One region of the Streptomyces sp. NPDC051776 genome, then DNA from elsewhere that is predicted to be linked to it. Evidence: riboswitches for the same ligand, from Rfam matches in the RefSeq annotation. Region 1 holds a riboswitch; each other region holds the start of a gene.
What was found. A riboswitch is a leader RNA that binds a small molecule or an ion and turns the genes downstream of it on or off. The one in region 1 is predicted to bind thiamine pyrophosphate.
Positions count from the first base shown of each region.

Region 2: another riboswitch for thiamine pyrophosphate. It lies ahead of thiO (glycine oxidase ThiO); the one in region 1 lies ahead of AB0M26_RS14640 (thiamine ABC transporter substrate-binding protein).
Region 3: another riboswitch for thiamine pyrophosphate. It lies ahead of thiC (phosphomethylpyrimidine synthase ThiC); the one in region 1 lies ahead of AB0M26_RS14640 (thiamine ABC transporter substrate-binding protein).

Region 1 is NZ_JBFAYQ010000015.1:47,562-54,008, reverse strand. Features, by position in the region: gene AB0M26_RS14645 (iron ABC transporter permease) at 1-1,350, opposite strand, end outside; gene AB0M26_RS14640 (thiamine ABC transporter substrate-binding protein) at 1,326-2,399, opposite strand; TPP riboswitch at 2,394-2,503, opposite strand; gene rlmN (23S rRNA (adenine(2503)-C(2))-methyltransferase RlmN) at 2,536-3,642, opposite strand; gene AB0M26_RS14630 (phosphatidate cytidylyltransferase) at 4,208-5,221, opposite strand; gene frr (ribosome recycling factor) at 5,329-5,886, opposite strand; gene pyrH (UMP kinase) at 6,038-6,447, opposite strand, start outside.
Region 2 is NZ_JBFAYQ010000006.1:100,465-106,911, reverse strand. Features, by position in the region: gene pknB (Stk1 family PASTA domain-containing Ser/Thr kinase) at 1-120, opposite strand, end outside; gene AB0M26_RS07690 (SRPBCC domain-containing protein) at 287-733, opposite strand; gene AB0M26_RS07685 (thiazole synthase) at 908-1,684, opposite strand; gene thiS (sulfur carrier protein ThiS) at 2,005-2,205, opposite strand; gene thiO (glycine oxidase ThiO) at 2,202-3,422, opposite strand; TPP riboswitch at 3,434-3,525, opposite strand; gene AB0M26_RS07670 (FAD-dependent oxidoreductase) at 3,710-4,921, shown strand; gene AB0M26_RS07665 (Rv2175c family DNA-binding protein) at 5,031-5,396, shown strand; gene thiE (thiamine phosphate synthase) at 6,124-6,447, shown strand, end outside.
Region 3 is NZ_JBFAYQ010000002.1:249,990-256,436, forward strand. Features, by position in the region: gene AB0M26_RS03130 (DUF5326 family protein) at 1-211, shown strand, start outside; gene AB0M26_RS03135 (YibE/F family protein) at 183-1,496, opposite strand; TPP riboswitch at 1,638-1,795, shown strand; gene thiC (phosphomethylpyrimidine synthase ThiC) at 1,788-3,566, shown strand; gene AB0M26_RS03145 (hypothetical protein) at 3,738-4,172, opposite strand; gene AB0M26_RS03150 (hypothetical protein) at 4,711-5,316, opposite strand; gene AB0M26_RS03155 (hypothetical protein) at 5,476-6,426, opposite strand.

The DNA.
Region 1 (6,447 bases):
GACGAAGGGCACGCCCACCAGTGCCTGGGCCAGCGGCACCAGCAGCCAGGAGGAGCGCAGATCGAGGGGCGGCTCGTCCAGGGCGATGAGGAAGCCGAAGCCGACGGTCACCGCGGAGGTGCCCAGCGGCAGCATGAGGAGCGCGTCGAAGCCCCGCAGGAGCCGTCCGGCGCGGCGGGTCAGGGCCGCGGCCGCGAGCACGCCGATCACCAGGGCGATGGCCGTGGCCGCCGCGGCGTACTGCAGCGAGTTCCACACGGCCTCCAGCGGGGCCACGAGGAACGTGCCGCCGCTTCCGGCCGCCGACTGCAGAGCCCGGTAGAAGGTGAACCCGTGGCCTCCGGGCGCGGCGAGCGACCGTTCGATCAGCACACCGAGCGGCAGCAGGATCAGCACGGCGACCACGGCGAGCACGCCCGCGAGCAGGGCCCACTGACCCGGCCCCTGCGGGCGTCGCGCCGTCCGCGCCGGGTCCACGAGCGCGAGGGCGCTCTCCCGGCGCCGTACCGACCAGGCGTGCAGCGCGAGGACCGCGGCGACCGCGGCGAACTGGACGAGGGTGAGGACGGCGGCGGTCGGCAGGTCCAGGAGCTGCGCGGTCTGCCGGTAGATCTCCACCTCCAGCGTCGCGTAGCGCGGGCCGCCGAGGATCTGCACGGCGCCGAAGGAGGTGAACGTGAAGAGGAACACCATGAGGGCCGCGGCCCCGACGGAGGGTGCGAGCGCGGGCAGCGTCACCCGGCGCCAGGCCGCGAAGCGGCTCGCGCCCAGGACCCGGGCCGCCTCCTCCTGCCGCGGGTCCAGCTGGCACCAGAGCCCTCCGACGGTACGGACCACGACCGCGTAGTTGAAGAAGACATGGGCGAGGAGGATCGCCCAGACCGTGGTGTCCAGGCGGAAGCCCCACAGGTCGTCGAGCATGCCGCCGCGCCCGAGCAGCGCGAGGAAGGCCGAGCCGACGACGACCGTCGGCAGCACGAACGGCACGACGACGACCGCCCGCAGGATCTCCTTGCCGGGGAAGTCGAAGCGGGCGAAGACATAGGCGCCCGGCAGCGCGATCGCGAGGGTCAGGACGGTGGAGGCGGCCGCCTGCCAGGCGGTGAACCACAGGACGTCCAGCACACCGGGGTCGGTGAGCGTCTCGACGGCCCTGCCCAACTGCCAGCGCCCGCCGTCCCGTAGACCCCGGCCGACGATGGCGGCGACCGGGTAGCCGAAGAAGACACCGAAGAAGGCGACGGGCACAGCCATGAGCGCGAGCCGCACCGCCGTGTGCCGGCGGCCGCGGGGCCGGGCCCGGGCGGCCGCGCCTTTGGCGGTGGTTACTTCAGGACCAGCGAGGACCATTGTTCGACCCACTGCTCACGGTTCTCGGCGATCTTCCCGGGCGGCAGCGTCGCGGGCTTGTCGATCGTCTCGCCGTAGCGGGTGAACACCTCGGGCAGCCGGGCGTCCTGGCGCGCGGGGTTGACGAACATCTTCAGCGGGACGTCCTCCTGGAACGTCCTGCTCAGCAGGAAGTCCAGCAGCGCCTTGCCGCCCTTCTGGTTCCTGGCGCCGTTCAGCAGCCCCGCGAACTCGATCTGGCGGAAGCAGGTGTCGGTCGCGACGCCGGTCGGCGCCTGCTTCGGCCGCGGCTTCATCTCCAGGACCCCGGCGGGCGGGCTGGAGGCGTAGGAGACGACGAGGGGCTTGTCGCCCTTGCCCGCGCCCGAGAACCGGTCGAAGTAGGCCTGCTCCCAGCCGTCGACGACCTCGACGCCGTTGGCCTTCAGCTTCTTCCAGTAGTCCTGCCAGTCGCCGCCACGGGCCGCGGCGGTGCCCAGGAGGAAGCCGAGGCCCGGGGAGGAGGTGGCTGCGTTCTCGGTGACCAGGAGGTTCTTGTACGCGGGCTTGAGCAGGTCCTCGTACGTGCGCGGGGGCGCGAGCTTCTTGCCGGCGAAGTACTTCCGGTCGTAGTTGACGCAGATGTCTCCGGTGTCGACGGGGGTGACGCGATGCCGGTCCCCGTCGAGCCGGAGCGCGGCCGGGACCTTCTCCAAGTCCGTCGCCTCGTACGGGGTGAACAGCCCGGCGTCCAGCGCCCGGGAGAGCAGTGTGTTGTCGACGCCGAAGAACACGTCGCCCTGCGGATTGTCCTTGGAGAGGACAGCCTGGTTCACCGCCGAACCGGCGTCGCCACCCCGCAGCACCTCGACCTTGTAGCCGGTCTCCTTCGTGAACTGCTTGAGGACCCCCGGTGAGGCCTGGAACGAGTCGTGCGTGACAAGAGTGACCGTCTTGCGGTCTCCGGCCTTGGCGCCGTCGTCGTCCGAACCGCCGCATGCGGCCAGTGCCGAGACACCGAGCGCGCCGATCAGCGCCGCGCCCATGGCACGCCGAAGGTTGTTGTACATCGTCGAGTGACTCCCTACGCCGGTATTACCCGGATCAGGTCCGAGGGTCTGCGGCGTCGCCTGGCCGCACTCTCAGCGCTCGGTGCGCTCCCCTGTCGGAGGTGTTCATTTGTACGAATGCACGGTATCAGCGGCGTCAGCGCTCGGTTGCGGCAAGCTGCCCGCAGGCACCGTCGATCTCCTGCCCCCGGGTGTCCCGTACGGTCACGGGCACACCATGGGCCTCCAGCGCGGCGACGAACGCCCGCTCGTCCTCGGGGCGGGAGGCGGTCCACTTCGAGCCGGGGGTCGGGTTGAGCGGGATGAGGTTGACGTGCACCCGGCGGTTCTTCAGGAGCCGGCCGAGGAGATCGGCCCGCCACGCCTGGTCGTTGATGTCCCTGATCAGGGCGTACTCGATGGAGACCCGGCGGCCGGACTTCTCCGCGTACTCCCAGGCCGCGTCGAGGACTTCGCGCACCTTCCAGCGGGTATTGACGGGCACGAGGGTGTCGCGCAGCTCGTCGTCGGGGGCGTGCAGAGACACGGCCAGACGGCACTTGAAGCCTTCGTCGGCGAAGCGCAGCATCGCGGGGACGAGGCCGACGGTGGAGACGGTGATACCGCGCTGTGACAGTCCGAGGCCGTCGGGCGCGGGGTCGGTGAGGCGGCGGACGGCGCCGACGACGCGGTTGTAGTTGGCGAGCGGCTCGCCCATGCCCATGAAGACGATGTTGGACAGCCGCGCCGGGCCTCCGGGGATCTCGCCGTCGCGCAGCGCCCGCATCCCGTCGACGATCTGGTGCACGATCTCGGCGGTGGAGAGGTTGCGGTCGAGACCGGCCTGTCCGGTCGCGCAGAACGGGCAGTTCATGCCGCATCCGGCCTGCGAGGAGATGCACATGGTGACCCGGTCGGGATAGCGCATCAGCACGGACTCCACGAGCGTGCCGTCGAAGAGCCGCCACAGCGTCTTACGGGTGGTGTCGTCGTCGCACGAGATGTGCCGCACCACGGTCATCAGCTCGGGCAGCAGCCCGGCGGCCAGCCTCTCGCGCGCGGCGGCGGGGATGTCGCTCCAGGCCCCCGGATCGTCGGTGTAGCGGGCGAAGTAGTGACGCGACACCTGACCGGCGCGGAACGGCTTCTCACCGAGCGCGGCAACGGCGTCACGGCGCTCTGCGGGCGTGAGATCGGCAAGGTGCCGCGGCGGCTTCTTGGCCCCGCGCGGCGCGACGAAGATGAGTTCTCCGGGTGCAGGCATAACTGCACCAGTGTGGCAGATCAACTACGCCGCCCCAGGCCGGGGCGGTGGGAGACCGGTCACTCCCGGTGGCCGCCGCTTGGTGGGAGACCGGTCACCCCCGGTGGCCGCCTGCCACCTGCCGATCCGCACGGCCCGGCGACGCCCCCAAGGAAGGTTTCTACGAAGGCGGTTGGGTGCCGCGATGGGGTGGCGCAGGTTCTTCCGCTGCGCGTACCGGTGTTCAGGTCGAGTTCCGCCGCAGGTAGCGCTCGTCGAAACCGGGATTCAGGGACGATCCCGCCACGGCGAGCAGGTCTACGGCCCCGAGACCGGAGTGCAAGCTGCGCGGACTGATCAACGGCGGCCTGCTCGACCCGCACAAGGCCGGGGTGCTGCTCCGCCCGCTGCCGGCCCTCCGGTGCCGGACGCGAGAAGATCGCGACGGCCTTCGCCCGGCACGCTGAGCGGGCGCCCACCGCTGAACGCGCCGCGGGTGCGTGGCGTCCCGCGTCGGAAATGGCCACGCAACGACGAAGGCCCGCACGCGCAACGCGGCGGGCCCCCGGATGTCGTACGTCCCGGATCAGCCCGGGCCTACGAAGACCACCAGCAGCAGCCACACCACAGGCGCGGTCGGCAGGAGCGAGTCCAGCCGATCCATGATCCCGCCGTGGCCCGGCAGCAGGTTCCCCATGTCCTTGATCCCGAGATCCCGCTTGATCATGGACTCGCCGAGGTCGCCGAGTGTGGCGCTGACGGCCACCGCGAGGCCGAGCAGCAGCCCCTGCCACCAGCTCCCGCCGTCGATCAGGTACTCCGTGCACAGCGCGCCCGCGGCCATCGCGAAGCCCACCGCGCCCAACAGCCCTTCGCGGGTCTTGCCGGGGCTGATGCGCGGGGCGAGCTTGTGCCGGCCGAACCGCCAGCCGATGGCGTACGCGCCCGTGTCGCTGACGACCGTCAGCAGCAGGAAGGTGAGCACCCGCCATGCGCCGTCGTCAGCGGCGAGCATCAGGGCCACGAACGAGGCCAGGAACGGCACGTAGAAGGCCGCGAAGACACCGGCCGTGACATCCCGCAGATAGTCCTCGGGAGGCTCGGCCATCCGCCACACGAGCGTGGCGAGCGCGGTCAGGGCCATGGCCACGGACGCGCCCTCCGCGCCCCGCAGGTACCCGGCGACGACCATGGCCGCCCCGCCCACCGCGAGCGGTACGAGCGGGATGCGGATGTACTTCTTCTCCGACAGCCGGGAGGAGAGCTCCCAGAGGCCGACGATCACGGCGGCGGCGATCACCGCGACGAAGACGGCCTTCTCGATGAAGAGCGACGCGATGATCACCGCGCCGAGACCGAGACCGACCCCTATCGCGGCCCGCAGGTCCCGCCCGGCCCGCTTCTTCTGCGGGGCGGCCGGCGACTGCGGCGGAGGGCCGCTGTGGCGAGCGGCCCCCCGGTCACGGTCGTCCTGATTTCCGCCGGAGTCGGACAAGCTGGGCATGGCCCGAGTCTGCTTGGCCTCCGGCATCCCGTGCGCGGGACCCGCCGGAGCAGACCCCTGGTCGGGCGGTCTCCAGAGGCCGGCGGTCGGCGGCACCGGCGCATGGCTCCCCCTGGCTTCGCCGGGAACACCCCGTTCGGCATGAGGAACCGGTGCCCCGCCGGCCCGGGACACGGGGCGGCCCCCCCAGGAAGAGTCGTTCATCAGACCTCGAGCAGCTCGGCTTCCTTGTGCTTGAGCAGCTCGTCCACCTGCGCCACGTGCTTCGACGTGGTGTCGTCGAGCTCCTTCTCGGCGCGGCGGCCCTCGTCCTCGCCGACCTCGCCGTCCTTGATGAGCTTGTCGATGGACTCCTTGGCCTTGCGGCGGACGCTGCGGATCGAGATCTTCGCGTCCTCGCCCTTGCCCTTGGCGACCTTGATGTACTCGCGGCGGCGCTCCTCCGTCAGCTCCGGGAACACCACACGGATGATGTTGCCGTCGTTCGACGGGTTGACCCCGAGGTCGGAGTCGCGGATCGCCTGCTCGATGTTGCGCAGCGCACTCTTGTCGAAAGGAGTCACGACCGCCATGCGCGGCTCGGGCACCGAGAACGACGCCAGCTGGTTGATCGGCGTCATCGCACCGTAGTAGTCCGCCACGATCTTGTTGAACATCGCCGGGTGCGCACGCCCGGTGCGGATCGCGGCGAAGTCCTCCTTGGCGACCACGACGGCCTTCTCCATCTTCTCCTCGGCCTCGAGGAGGATCTCTTCGATCACCACTTGCTCCTGGTCTCGTGAGTGAGCACAGCCTCGCCCCTCGCGCGTGTTTCCTGCACGGTGTACGACCGGCAGGTCGTTGTCCATCCCCGTGCCGGGCTGTTCGTGCGGCCCGGAGTTGCCGGGTTACCCCGGCCGTACGGGCCGGTGGTCAGGCCCGCGTACCCTGATCGCTGACGAGCGTGCCGATCTTCTCACCCTTCACCGCACGCGCGATATTGCCCTCGGCGAGCAGCTCGAAGACAAGGATCGGAAGCTTGTTGTCCATGCACAGCGTGATGGCGGTGGCATCGGCGACCTTCAGGCCACGGGCGATCACCTCGCCGTACTCGAGCGCGTCGAACTTCACGGCGTCCGGGTTCTGCTTCGGGTCGGAGTCGTAGACCCCGTCCACGCCGTTCTTGCCCATCAGCAGCGCCTCGGCGTCGATCTCCAGGGCGCGCTGGGCAGCGGTGGTGTCGGTGGAGAAGTACGGCATGCCCATGCCCGCGCCGAAGATGACGACGCGCCCCTTCTCCAGATGCCGTACGGCCCGCAGCGGGATGTACGGCTCAGCGACCT
Region 2 (6,447 bases), on a different contig from region 1:
GAGACGGGTGTCCACGGCCCGGTAGACCGTGGCCATACCGCCGACTGCGATCCGTGCGTCCACGCGGTAGCGGCCGTCGAGCACCTGCCCGACGAGCGGGTCCTGGAGGGTCGTATCCACGATCACGCAGTCTACGAGCCACCGCGGACACAACTGTCCACCAGGACCGTACTGTGCGGGACTGCAGCGGAACAGTGACAGCAGAGGAGACCGGCCAGGGGCACGGTCGGGGGGCGGGTCCGCCGCGGGCGGGGCAACTCCGTGCCAGGGACGGCGCGGGCCCGGGTCAGCCGTGTGACGCGGCGGCGATGGCGCCGAGCTCCTCCAGCGCCGCCGTCCACGCCATGCGCGCGTACTCCGCGTGCTGCGCCTTGGCCTCGTCGGGCATGTCGAGTGCCTCGATCCCCGTCTCCGCGACGATGACGCGGGTGCCCTCGCCCTCCGGCGCGAGCGTGAACTCGACGAGGGTCGCGTCGCCCCGCTCGGGCGGCCGGTCCGGGCTTGTGGCCAGCCGGAAGACGAAGCGGGTGGGTGCCTCGACCAGCTCCACGCGCGCGTGGAACTCCCCGTGATCGTCCCAGCGGAAGCGCAGTGCTCCGCGTGGGCGCAGATCCACCTCGGCGCCCCCGAAGGCGTACCAGGTCCGGATGTGCTCCGCGGTGGTCAGCACCCGCCAGACCCGCTCCACCGGGGCGGGGACGTACGCCTCGCGCTCGATCAGGTCGACGCTCACAGGCCACCTCCGGTCTCCGGTCTCCGCCTCGACCAACGCTAGTGCGCCCGGGCCGCCCGGGCCGTACCGCGCGCGTGGGGCAGGCCGTTCCGGTGTGGTGGTCCGGGAGTGCGGGGGCCGGCCCGGCTCGCGGCCGGAGCCGGGCGGCAGGGGCCGGGCGGCAGGGGCGTGCCGCTACCCGAATGCCGGCCGCTCCGGGTCCAGCACCGCGACTCCCTCCACCGGGGAGGACGCCTCGGCGAAGTGGCGCCGCGGGATCCGGCCCGCGCGGTGCGCCAGCCGCCCCGCCTCGACCGCATGCCGCATCGCCTCGGCCATCAGTACCGGTTCCTGGGCCCGCGTCACGGCGGATGCGAGCATGACCGCCGCACAGCCCAGTTCCATTGCGAGCGCCGCGTCCGAGGCGGTGCCCGCCCCCGCGTCGAGGATCACGGGGACGTGCGCCCGCTCGGTGATGAGCTGGAAGTTGTGCGGATTGCGGATGCCGAGTCCGGAACCGATGGGGGAGCCCAGCGGCATGATCGCGGCGCAGCCCGCGTCCTCCAGCTTCCGCGCCAGGACCGGGTCGTCGTTGGTGTACGGGAGCACGGTGAAGCCGTCGTCGACCAGGATCTCCGCCGCATCCAGCAACTCGACCGGGTCGGGCAGCAGGGTGCGTTCGTCCGCAACGACCTCCAGCTTGATCCAGTCGGTGCCGAGCGCCTCCCGGGCCAGGCGGGCGGTGAGCACGGCCTCGCCCGCGGTGAAGCAGCCGGCGGTGTTCGGCAGGACTCGGATGCCGAGCCGGTCCAGTACGGAGAGCACCGAACCGTGCACCGTCGGGTCCAGGCGGCGCATCGCCACCGTGGTCAACTCCGTGCCGGAGGCGACCAGCGCGCGCTCCAGCACCTCCAGGCTCGGCGCACCGCCGGTCCCCATGATCAGCCGGGAGCCGAACGTGGTGCCGCCGATGGTGAGGGCATCGGCGCCCGGGTCGGCCCCGGCGCCGCGGCCCCCGGTTCCATGGGTCCCGGCGGTCGGGTCCACGGTTCCGGCGGTCGTGTCCCTGGTTCCGGCGGTCCGGCTCCCGGTTTCATGGGTCCCGGCGGTCGGGTCCCCGGTTCCGGCGGTTCCGTTCCTGGCGCCGGCGGTCCGGTCCCCGGTTCCGGCGGTTCCGTTCCTGGCCCCGGCGGTCCGGTCCCCGGTTTCCGCGGTTACGGTCCCTGCGGCCCGGGTCCCGCGTCCGTGGTCGTACGCCCCGCTGCGCAATTCCGTGTCGGTCATCGTCCGGATCAGCCCCCCTGGACCGCGGTGAGCACCTCGACGCGGTCGCCGTCGCCCAGCGGCGTGCCGGCCCACTGGCCGCGCGGCACGACGGTCTCGTTGAGCGCGGCGGCGACACCGGAGGGCGCGGTGGTGAGGGTCGCGACCACCTCGTCGAGGGTGGTCCCCGCGGGGACGTCCCGCGGCTCTCCGTTCACCGAGACGGTCATACGGTCAGCTCCTGGAGTCGGCGGGATGCGGACGCGAAACGGCGGGGGGTGAACGGCCGGGCCTCCTCGGGGAGTTCACCGGTGGCCAGCACCTCGGCCATCGCATCTCCCGTGACCGGCGTGAGCAGCACACCGTTGCGGTAGTGCCCGGTCGCCAGATGCAGTCCCGGCAGCTCGGTCGGCCCCAGCAGGGGGGCGTTGTCCGGCGAGCCGGGTCGAAGCCCCGCGCGGGTCTCGACGAGTGGCAGTTCGGTGAGGCCGGGCACCAACTCATGGGCGTCCCGCAGCAGTTCGTAGACGCCGCCCGCGGTGACGGTGGTGTCCCAGCCCAGCTCCTCGCTCGTGGCGCCGACCACCAGCTCGCCGCTCTCCCGCGGTACGAGGTAGACCTGCCCGCCGCGCACCACGGCCCGTACGGTCCGCGACAGGAACGGCGCATACGTGTCGGGGACGCGCAGCCGCAGCACCTGTCCCTTGACGGGCCGCACCGGCGGCACCACGTGCTCCGGCACCCCGTCGAGCCGTCCGCTCCGGCTCCCCGCCGCGAGGACGGTCTGCTCCGCGGCGAGCTCGCTGCCGTCGTCGAGAACCGCGCCCGCGGCCCGGTCGCCCAGAACCGTGAGCCTCCGGGCACAGCGGCGGTGCAGCTCCACACCGGCGCGCTCGCAGGCCCTGACGAGGGCGGCGGCGAGGCGGCGCGGGTCGGCCTGATGGTCGCCGTCCACGCGCAGGCCGCCGCGGACGCCCGGGGCGAGCATCGGCTCCAGTCGGCGGCACTCGCGCCCGGTCAGCCACTGCGAGTCGAGCCCGTACCGGAGCTGCAGCGCGTGCAGTTCGCGCATATGGACGCGATCGTCGGCGTCCAGCGCGATGGCGAGAGTGCCGCAGGCGCGATAGCCGATGTCCAGTCCGCTCGCTTCCCGCAGTTCGGCCGCGAAGTCCGGATAGCGCTCGGCGGAGGCGAGGTTGAGGCCGAGCAGGGTCTCCTCGCCGTAGTGGAGTTCGGTGACGGCCGCCAGCATGCCGGCGGCGACCTGGGCGGCACCGCCGCCCGGCGACGGATCGGCGACCGCCGTGCGCAGACCGCGCTGGGCGGCACGCCAGGCCGTGACGAGGCCGATGATCCCGCCCCCGACGACGAGGACGTCGTAGCCCGCGGACGCCGGTGCGTCCCGTCTGCCGGAACCGCCCGAACCGGTGTTGTCGGATGCGTGCATGGGCGCCTGGCCCCTCCCTTCGCCGGCATGACCCGGATCAGGTTCGTACGGTCGGAGGCCGCCCAGCCTCCCTCTCAGCCCGGTGCGTCCGGGCTCCCGCGAGTGCTCTCGGTCCGCCACCATAGTCCCTGGCTCCGACAGCGAGTAAGGGAGTGGCGCCCTGTGTGGACGAGGGGCGTCCGGCCTCCGGCACAGGCCGTCGTACGTGATGCTGTGTCAGAGATCTCGGTGCGCGCGTCTGCGGCTCGCCCTCGTCGCCGTCCTAGAGTGATCGTGTGAGCGATGACATGCAGCGAGAGCAGCGAGTCGTGATCGTCGGCGCCGGCATGGCCGGGGTGCAGACCGCGGTCGCTCTGCGCGAACGTGGCTGGAGGGGCTCGATCACGCTGCTGGGGGCCGAGTCGCACGAGCCGTACGACCGGCCGCCGCTCTCCAAGGCCGTGCTGCTCGGCAAGGCCGACGGTTCCGCCCTCGAGGTCGACTTCCCGGCCCTGGGCATCGATCTGATGCTGGGCCGCCACGTGACCGCGCTCCGCCCGGAGCAGCACGTCCTGGAGACCGTGGACGGACCCGTCCCGTACGACACGCTGGTCATCGCCACCGGCGCCGAACCTGTCACCCTGCCCGGCACCGAGGCCGAACCCGGCGTGTACGTGCTGCGCACCCTCGACGACGCGGAACGGTTGCGCCCCGTGCTCGAGGGCCGGCAGGAGGTGGTGGTGGTCGGAGCGGGCTGGATCGGCGCGGAGTTCGCGACCGCGGCACGCGAGGCCGGCTGCCCGGTGACGGTCGTCGAGGCCGCGGACCGGCCGCTCGCCGGGGCGCTCCCGGCGGACGTCGCCGAGCACATGGCCGCCTGGTACGCCGACAGCGGGGCCCGGCTGATCACCGGCGCCAGGGTGGCGGTGGTCGAGGCGGGCGCGGTGGTGCTGGAGGACGGGCAGCGGCTGCGCGCGGACGCCGTGCTCGTCGGTGTCGGTGCACGCCCCACCACGGCCTGGCTGACCAACTCCGGTGTGGAGCTGTGCCCCGACGGCTCCGTGCGCGCCGACGAGCGCCTGCGCACCTCACAGCCCGATGTCTACGCGGTGGGCGACTGCGCGTCCTTCCCGTCCGGCCGCTACGGGGTGCGCCTGCTCGTACACCACTGGGACAACGCGCTCCAGGAGCCGCGCACGGTCGCCGCCAACATCGTCGGTGAGGAGACGGGCGGCTCGGTCTACGACCCGGTGCCCTACTTCTGGTCCGAGCAGTTCGGCCGGTTCGTCCAGTACGCGGGGCACCACGCCGCCGCCGACGCCACGGTCTGGCGGGGCGACCCGACGGGCGCCTCGTGGTCGGTCTGCTGGCTGAGCGACGGAGCCCTGGTGGCGCTGCTGGCCGTGGGCCGGCCGCGGGATCTGGCGCAGGGGCGCCGACTCATCGAACAGGGCGCTCGGATCGATCCGGAACGGGCCGCGGACCCGTCCGTACCGCTCAAGGCGGCGGTCCTGCGCTGAGGGCGGGTGCCCGGCTCCGGCCCTTGGCACGAGCCGTGGCAGCAACGATCGGCCCCGCCCGGCCGCGCTCTGCTACCGGCTGTCAGCCAGGGATGGCAGGCTGGTGTCCGTGACCGAGATTGACAGCAAGACCGATGCGCTCGTTCCCGCCTGGCTCACCCTCCCCGACGCCGCCGAAAGACTGGGCGTCGAGGTGACCCGTGTCAGGCAGCTCGTCAAGGAGGGGCAGCTCATCGCGGTCCGCCGCGGCGAGAACCGGGTTCTGCAGGTGCCGGCCGAATTCATCGGTGCAGGCAAGGTCGTCAAGGGCCTCGCAGGGACGCTGACGCTCCTCAAGGACGACGGCTTCACCGACGAGGAGATGCTGGAGTGGCTCTTCACGCCGGACCCGACCCTGCCCGGCACGCCCGCTCAGGCGTTGCGCGAGAACCGCGGCACGGAAGTGAAGCGTCGCGCCCAGGCGCTCGCCGTCTGACCGTGCTGCGGGAACCGGAGCGCTCGGGTCGCGGAGCCTGAGCAGCACCGGCGTCGGTACGCCCGGCCGCACGACGCCGGAGCTTGGACGCCCGGGCTTCACCCGGCCCGGGCGTGAAGTACCGCTTGGCCGGGGTGTGGTGGCCGCCGGTCCGGGGCGCCCGCCCGTAGGTGAAGTACCGCCTGCCCGGGGTGTGGTGGCCCCCGGTCCGGGGCGGCCGCCCGCGGCGTGAAGACCGCTTCCCCACGGCATGGGTGGCCCCCGTGCCCGCGGCGTGAAGACCGCTTCCCCACGGCATGGGCGGCCCCCGTGCCCGCGCTGTGAAGGCCGCCTGCCTGCAGCGTGGGGGGCTCCCTTCACCCGCGGCCCGCCTGCCGCGGGTGAAGAGAGCCCCGCCTGCCGCGGGGTGAAGGGAAGCCCCGCCTGCCGCGGGGCAGGGGAAGCACGCACCGCGGATCCGCCCGCCGTCGCGGCCACGCGAGCAGCCTGCCGCGTACGGCGTGCCCGTTCCCGTGCCCGCCGTACGCCGCCGCCCGGGGCAGCCGGGCGGAACAGCAGCCCCTCGGACGACGACCTGCGTACCGCAGTACGGCAGCCCGATGCGCATCGCGGGATGGCGCAGAGAGGCGGCCGCCGCAGCCGCGCCTCGTCGCCCCGGCCTGCGACCCCGTACGGTGTACGGGCCGGGCCTCCGGCCCGCACACCGCCGACCCGGGGAGGGGAACCCATGGCCGCCGCAGCTGCCACCGCCCGCGACCAGCTCGCCGACGCCCTGCTCTACCTCTGCACCGACGCGCGCAAGAGCCAGGGCGACCTGCCCGAGTTCCTGGACGCGGTCCTGGCCTGCGGGGTGGACATCGTGCAGCTCCGCGACAAGGGCATGGAGGCCGCGGAGGAGCTGGAGCATCTCGAGGTCTTCGCGGACGCCTGCCGCCGCCACGGCACGCTGCTCGCGGTCAACGACCGGGCCGATGTGGCTCACGCGACCCGGTCCGCCGTACTGCATCTGGGCCAGGGCGACCTGCCCGTGCCCGCCGCTCGCGCGATCCTC
Region 3 (6,447 bases), on a different contig from region 1:
GGCGGTCAAGGAGATCTACGCGGGTCTGCCGTGGTGGGTGAAGTGGGTGGCGGTGCCCTTGCTCGCGCTCCTCGTCTTCGGCGGCCTGATACTCAAGGTGCTCGGTGTCGTCATCGCGCTGCTCTTCAAGCTGCTGGTGTTCGTCGCCCTCGTCGCCGGACTCATCTACGTGGTGCGGAGGTTCACCTCGTCCTCCTCCGGCGGCCGCTAGCGGCCCGGGGGCGGACCTTCGCACCCGGTGCCGGCCGGTCGGCGGAGACGACCAGTGCGGCGAGGACAGTGGTCACCGGCACCGACGCGACCAGCCCGATGCTGCCGACCAGGGTCCGTACGATCTCCTCCGCGACGATCTCGCTGTTGGCCACGGTCGACACATCGCTCCGGGCGACCGAGAACAGGAGCAGCAGCGGCAGCGCCGCGCCCGCGTAGGCCAGGACGAGGGTGTTGACCACCGACGCGATGTGGTCCCGGCCGATGCGCAGGCCCGCGCGGTAGAGCTGACGCACGGTCATCGTCTCGTCGGCCTGCTTGAGTTCCCACACCACCGACGTCTGCGTGACCGTCACGTCGTCCAGGACTCCCAGCGAGCCGATGACGACACCGGCCAGCAGCAGGCCGCTCAGGTCGATCTCCGGATAGAGGCCGTGGATCAGCCCGGTCTCGTCCGAGGTGTTGCCGGTGAGCTGTGCCCAGCCGATGAAGAGCGACCCCAGCAGCCCGATCAGCAACAGGGAGACCAGTGTGCCGAGGGCGGCCACCGACGTCCGCGCGCTGAGGCCGTGGCAGGAGTAGAGGGCGATCAGCATGATCGTGCTGCTCCCGACGATCGCCACGATCAGGGGGTTCGAACCGTGCAGGATCGCCGGGAGGATGAAGAACGACAGCACGGCGAAGCTGACGGCGAGGGCGATCAGCGCCATGAGTCCCCGCATCCGGCCCACCACCACGACGGCGAGTGCGAAGATCCCCGCGAGCAGTGCCATGGGGAACCCGCGGTCCACATCGGTGACCGAGTACTGCAGCTCTGGCGGGGCGTCAGGCGCGTACGCGACGACGACCCCTTGGCCGGTGGTGAGTTGGCGCGGTGCGCCGGGCTCCACGATCTCCTGGAACCTCCGGCCCGCGTCCCTGCCCGAAGTCACCTCGACCGTCGCGCGCTTGCAGGTGCCGCGCGCCGTCTGCCCGCCGCCGGGCTGCCGCTGCGAACCATCGGCCGGCGGGGGCTGCTGCGGCCGGGCGTTGACCTCCCTGCAGTCGACCTCCTCGACCTTTACGACCCGACCGGACTCGGTCTGCCGGTCGAAGCCGAGTCCGGACCGCTCGTGCTCGGGGACACCGCCCGGCCACAGCACGATCAAACCGGCCAGGACAGCCGCGGCGAACGGGATCAACACCGCGGCGATGACCTTGCGGAGGTGCTGGGAGACGGGCGCGGCGGGCCCGTGGCTGTGGCTGTGGCTGTGGCTGTGATGGTGGGGCTCGGGCTCGGGTGTCACAGCCCGCATCATCGCAAAGACGGCTGACCGCGCGATGCCCCGCCGTCCGCTTCGCATCCGCAGCCTCTCCGACCGGCCCTCGGCTCCGCCGTGGGAGTCCCCCTTTTCCCGTCCCGGAACCACCCGTTACGGTGGTGGCGCCTTTGCACACGCGGGAGCTCGGAGCACCGGGCTGAGAGGGCGCTGACCTCCGTACGGGGTGTCCGGCCGATGCCGGGGACCGTCCGCGGAAGCCGCTGCGTCGACCGCCGAACCTGTTACCGGGTAATGCCGGCGTAGGGAGTAGGTCTCATGACCATTCACGATGCACGCACGTCTGCCAGCAGCGACTCGTCCGAGATCGGCTGGCACAAGGACTACGTGACCGGCTCGCGCCCGGACTTGAGGGTCCCCGTGCGGCGAGTGCACCTCACCAACGGGCAGGACGTCACGCTCTACGACACCTCGGGCCCGTACACCGACCCCACCCTGGAAACCGATGTCCGGCGCGGCCTCGCGCCGGTGCGGGAGAACTGGATCATCGCCCGGGGCGACACGGAGGAGTACGCCGGCCGGCCGGTGCGTCCCGAGGACGACGGCATCAAGCACACCTCGCCGCGCGGCGGACTGCGCAATCTGGACGCGGTCTTCCCCGGCCGCCCGCGCCTTCCCCGGCGCGGGCGCGACGGCAGGGCCGTGACCCAGCTCGCGTACGCGCGCCGTGGCGAGATCACGGCGGAGATGGAGTACGTGGCGCTCCGCGAGAAGGTCTCGCCCGAGGTCGTCCGTGAGGAGATCGCCGCCGGCCGCGCCGTCCTCCCGGCGAACGTGAACCACCCGGAGATCGAGCCGATGATCATCGGCAAGCGGTTTCTGGTGAAGGTCAACGCCAACATCGGTAATTCCGCGGTCACTTCGTCCATCGAGGAGGAGGTGGAGAAGATGACCTGGGCGACCCGCTGGGGTGCCGACACGGTCATGGACCTCTCCACCGGCCGCAACATCCACACCACCCGCGAGTGGGTGCTGCGCAATTCCCCCGTCCCCATCGGCACCGTGCCCCTCTACCAGGCGCTGGAGAAGGTCGACGGCAAGGCTGAGGAACTGACCTGGGAGATCTACAAGGACACCGTCATCGAGCAGGCCGAGCAGGGCGTCGACTACATGACGGTCCACGCCGGCGTCCGTCTGCCGTACGTCCCGCTGACGGCGCGCCGCAAGACCGGCATCGTCTCGCGCGGCGGCTCGATCATGGCGGCCTGGTGCCTGGCCCACCACAAGGAGTCGTTCCTCTACGAGCACTTCGAGGATCTCTGCGACATCCTTGCCTCCTACGACGTCACGTACTCGCTCGGCGACGGCCTGCGGCCCGGCTCGATCGCCGACGCCAACGACGAGGCGCAGTTCGCCGAGCTGAAGACGCTCGGCGAACTGAACCGGATCGCCAAGGCCCGCGGCGTGCAGACGATGATCGAGGGCCCGGGCCACGTCCCGATGCACAAGATCAAGGAGAACGTCGACCTCCAGCAGGAGATCTGCGAGGAGGCCCCGTTCTACACGCTGGGCCCGCTGACCACCGACGTCGCGCCCGCTTACGACCACATCACCTCGGGCATCGGCGCGGCGATGATCGCCTGGTGGGGCACGGCGATGCTCTGCTACGTCACGCCCAAGGAGCACCTTGGACTTCCGGACCGGGACGATGTGAAGACCGGCGTCATCACGTACAAGATCGCCGCCCACGCGGCGGACCTGGCGAAGGGGCACCCGGGGGCGCAGGAGTGGGACGACGCGCTGTCGGACGCGCGTTTCGAGTTCCGCTGGGAGGATCAGTTCAACCTGGCCCTCGACCCGGACACGGCCCGCGCCTTCCACGACGAGACGCTCCCGGCGGAGCCGGCGAAGACCGCGCATTTCTGCTCGATGTGCGGCCCGAAATTCTGCTCGATGAAGATCAGTAGAAGCATCACCGAGCAGTTCGGCGGAGACGCGGCCGGGGCGACGGCGGAGGAGGTCGCCGAGGGGATGCTCCAGAAGTCGAGGGAGTTCGCGGCGAGCGGGAACCGGGTGTACCTGCCGCTTGCCGACTAGGAGGGCAGTCCGGTTGAGGCCCTTCCCCCTGGGCGGGCCTCAACCAGGTCCGGGTCCGCGCTCCGTGCCCGTAGTCACGAGCTGTGCCCGCGTCGTCGACTTTCTGAGCGCCGCCGTCGTCCACCGCTTCCTGACCTGCTCACCTCGGCCGGACCTGAAGGTCGATGACCTTCACAGGATCATTCGTGAAGGTTCGCACTCCGCGTTCCCGCGCGAAAGCGCTCCCCGAGTCCTGAGCATTGCCCTGGAAGTCTCGGCAACGTAGGCGAGGACGAAGACGCCTTCGGCGATCAGACTGAGGATCCCGTAGGGCGGTTCCCAGTCCTCTTCATGGAAGCCGGGCAATCCGACGGTGCGGGACAGGAGGAAGCCGACGAACATGCCGGCCGTGACCAGCGTGCCGATCAGCCATGCGGGAGTCGAATTCCGCCGGGCCAGGCCTCCGGCGGTGTAGAGCAGCGCGAGGCCGCCGACCAGGAAGAGGATTCCGACGTAAGGCATTTCCTCCAGATATTCCGGGGTGAGCAGGAGATGGATTACCGCGGTTGTGAGAGCGCACAAGGCGGCTGTTCCTCGCAGCGCAATGCTGATCGCAGAGGAAGTCATTCGCACTCCTCGGGGAATCTTTGGCGGCGAGCACGCCGTCGATCTGTGGATCTGGTGGGATAGGCGACCAAAGGGCAGTGGGCGGGCAGCGCCTGCGCAGCGCCGCTGCACGGTTTGCCGCGGCGACGGGGGCCCACCCGGTCAGGCGGGGGCCACCGGAGAGCGCAATCTCGTGCGGGTAGTGAATCTGCCGCGGGGGAGGGAGGGCTCGAAGCTGTAATGCGAAGGGGGCCATGGCAGCGTGCTCCTGATGAATCGGCGGCCCGAACGGCCGCGTCCACTTCCAGGTTGGACGTGCGCTGCACCAGGACTCGCTCACGTTCTCTTCAGAACCGGTAAAGATCTACCGGCGAGGGCCCGATGGTGCGCGCGGCAGGGGCTCACCGGGCCGATTCCGTGTCCGATCGTGGAGCCTGAGGAAAGGGCCGCGGCTTCGAGGCCAACCTCTCCACCACTCAACCCGGTTGCAGTGATCCGCATGGGCACGAAAGGGGAGGAGCCCCTGGCCGTACGGCGATCGCAGGACCTGGCCGGCGGGTCAGGACGTCAGAGCGGAGAGCGCCGCCTTCGCCGCGGTGATGGCGCCCTTCTCCATCTCCGCGGCTCCCGGCGCCTTCTCGTTGTCGAAGTCGGCCCCGTTGTAGGTCACGGTGACCAATGCGTTCGCCTTCCGGACGACGACCGTGACCTCGCGGGTCTCCTGGCCGTCGTCCTCGGTGAGTTTCGAGCCGACCGACGCCTCGTCGCCGAGGCCGCCGGTGTCGCTGGCCAGCTCGCGGTTGTCGTAGATCGTGCGAGCGGATTTGTCGTCGGTGACCTCGAACGTCACATCGAGCCAGCGGTAGTCGAACCCTTTCAGCTTGTTCCAGGCGCAGCCCGTACGGCGCTTGGGGTCGCTCGTGTCGAGTTCCTTGCCCTCCGCCTTCGCGCCGGGGACCAGCTCCTTCACCGTCGCCGCGGGAATGGCCGCACACGCGGAGGGGGCCTCGTCGATCGCAGGCGCGGCTGTCGCGGTCCGCTCGGGGCCGGACGCGGGCGCGTCGGAGCGGGCCTCCTCGGCGGGGCGGGCCATGGCCCAACCTGCCGTGGCGAGCACGGCGACCGGCAGGAGCCGGGCGGTCAGCGTCAGATGCAGAGACGGCACAGCGGCGTTCTCTTCGGTCGTGGGGGTGCGACCCCATGAGATTGCCATACGAATCCGGCCACGAACAGACGTGCCGGGCACCCGGTACGACGCGGCCGGTTGGAGGCCTCGGAACGGCCGGGGGCGCGCGGACTCCGCGTCGCCACCGAAACCCGTCCTCTACGTCGGCTCGTGCTCCGGCCCGCCGTACTCCGGGCTCGTGTAGCCGGGACTCTCGAACGAGGGGCGGGTCGAGGTCTCCTCCGGACCGCCCTCCGTGCTGAACGCCGGCCGCGAATAGCCCAGATGGGGCGTACGGTGCTGCGCCTCCGCGCCGCCGTGCGCGCTGCCCTGTCCGCCGTGCGCGCTGTCCTCCGCGCCGCCGTACTCGCTGCCCTTTCCGCCGCCCTGCGCGCCCTCCCCGCTCCTGCGGGCCGGGGCCGCCGGGTCGGCCAGCGCCTCGCGGAAGAACGGCAGGACGCCGCGTTCCAGCAGGGCCTGCCGCCATGCCTCTCTCGCACGGCCGAGCTCCAACGCTCGTTCGTCCTGCGCCGAGGCGCGCAGCGAGCTGGAGCCGTTGCGCAGCGCGGTGAGCAGAAGGCCGGCCATGGCCAGGACGACGCCGCCGGCGGTCAGGGCCACGAACACCCAGCCCGTATTGATCAGCGGGGCGGCGGCGGGCTCGTCCGCGTCGACGGCGCGCAGCACGTAGCCGACGAGTAGGAAGATCACGGCTGCGATGGCGGCCAGCAGGGGAGCGAGGACGCAGACGATGGCGACGAGACCCGCGCCCGTGGCCTCGGCCGGACCGGTCATGGCCGCGGCGAGCCCGATCGCGCCGCCGCCGTCCTGCCCGGTGGCGGTCCCGGACTCCGTGCCGTGGACCGCATCGGACGACGGCGAGCGCAGCTGATCGCGCAGTTTGACGTAGTCCTGGTACTCGGCCGCTGCGCAGGAGGATATGGCGGCGGAGGCGGCGAGCGCCATGGTGCGCAACTGCTCGGTGTTGAGCCGGCGGCCCACTTCGGCCAGATCCGGCCGGCTGCTCGCCGTGCGCAGCGCCTCGCCGAGGATCCGCTCGAACTCCGGGCGGTCCTCGGGAAGCAGATGCGGAGCGCTGTTCATGTGCATCCCCCGGTGCTCCGTAGGCCT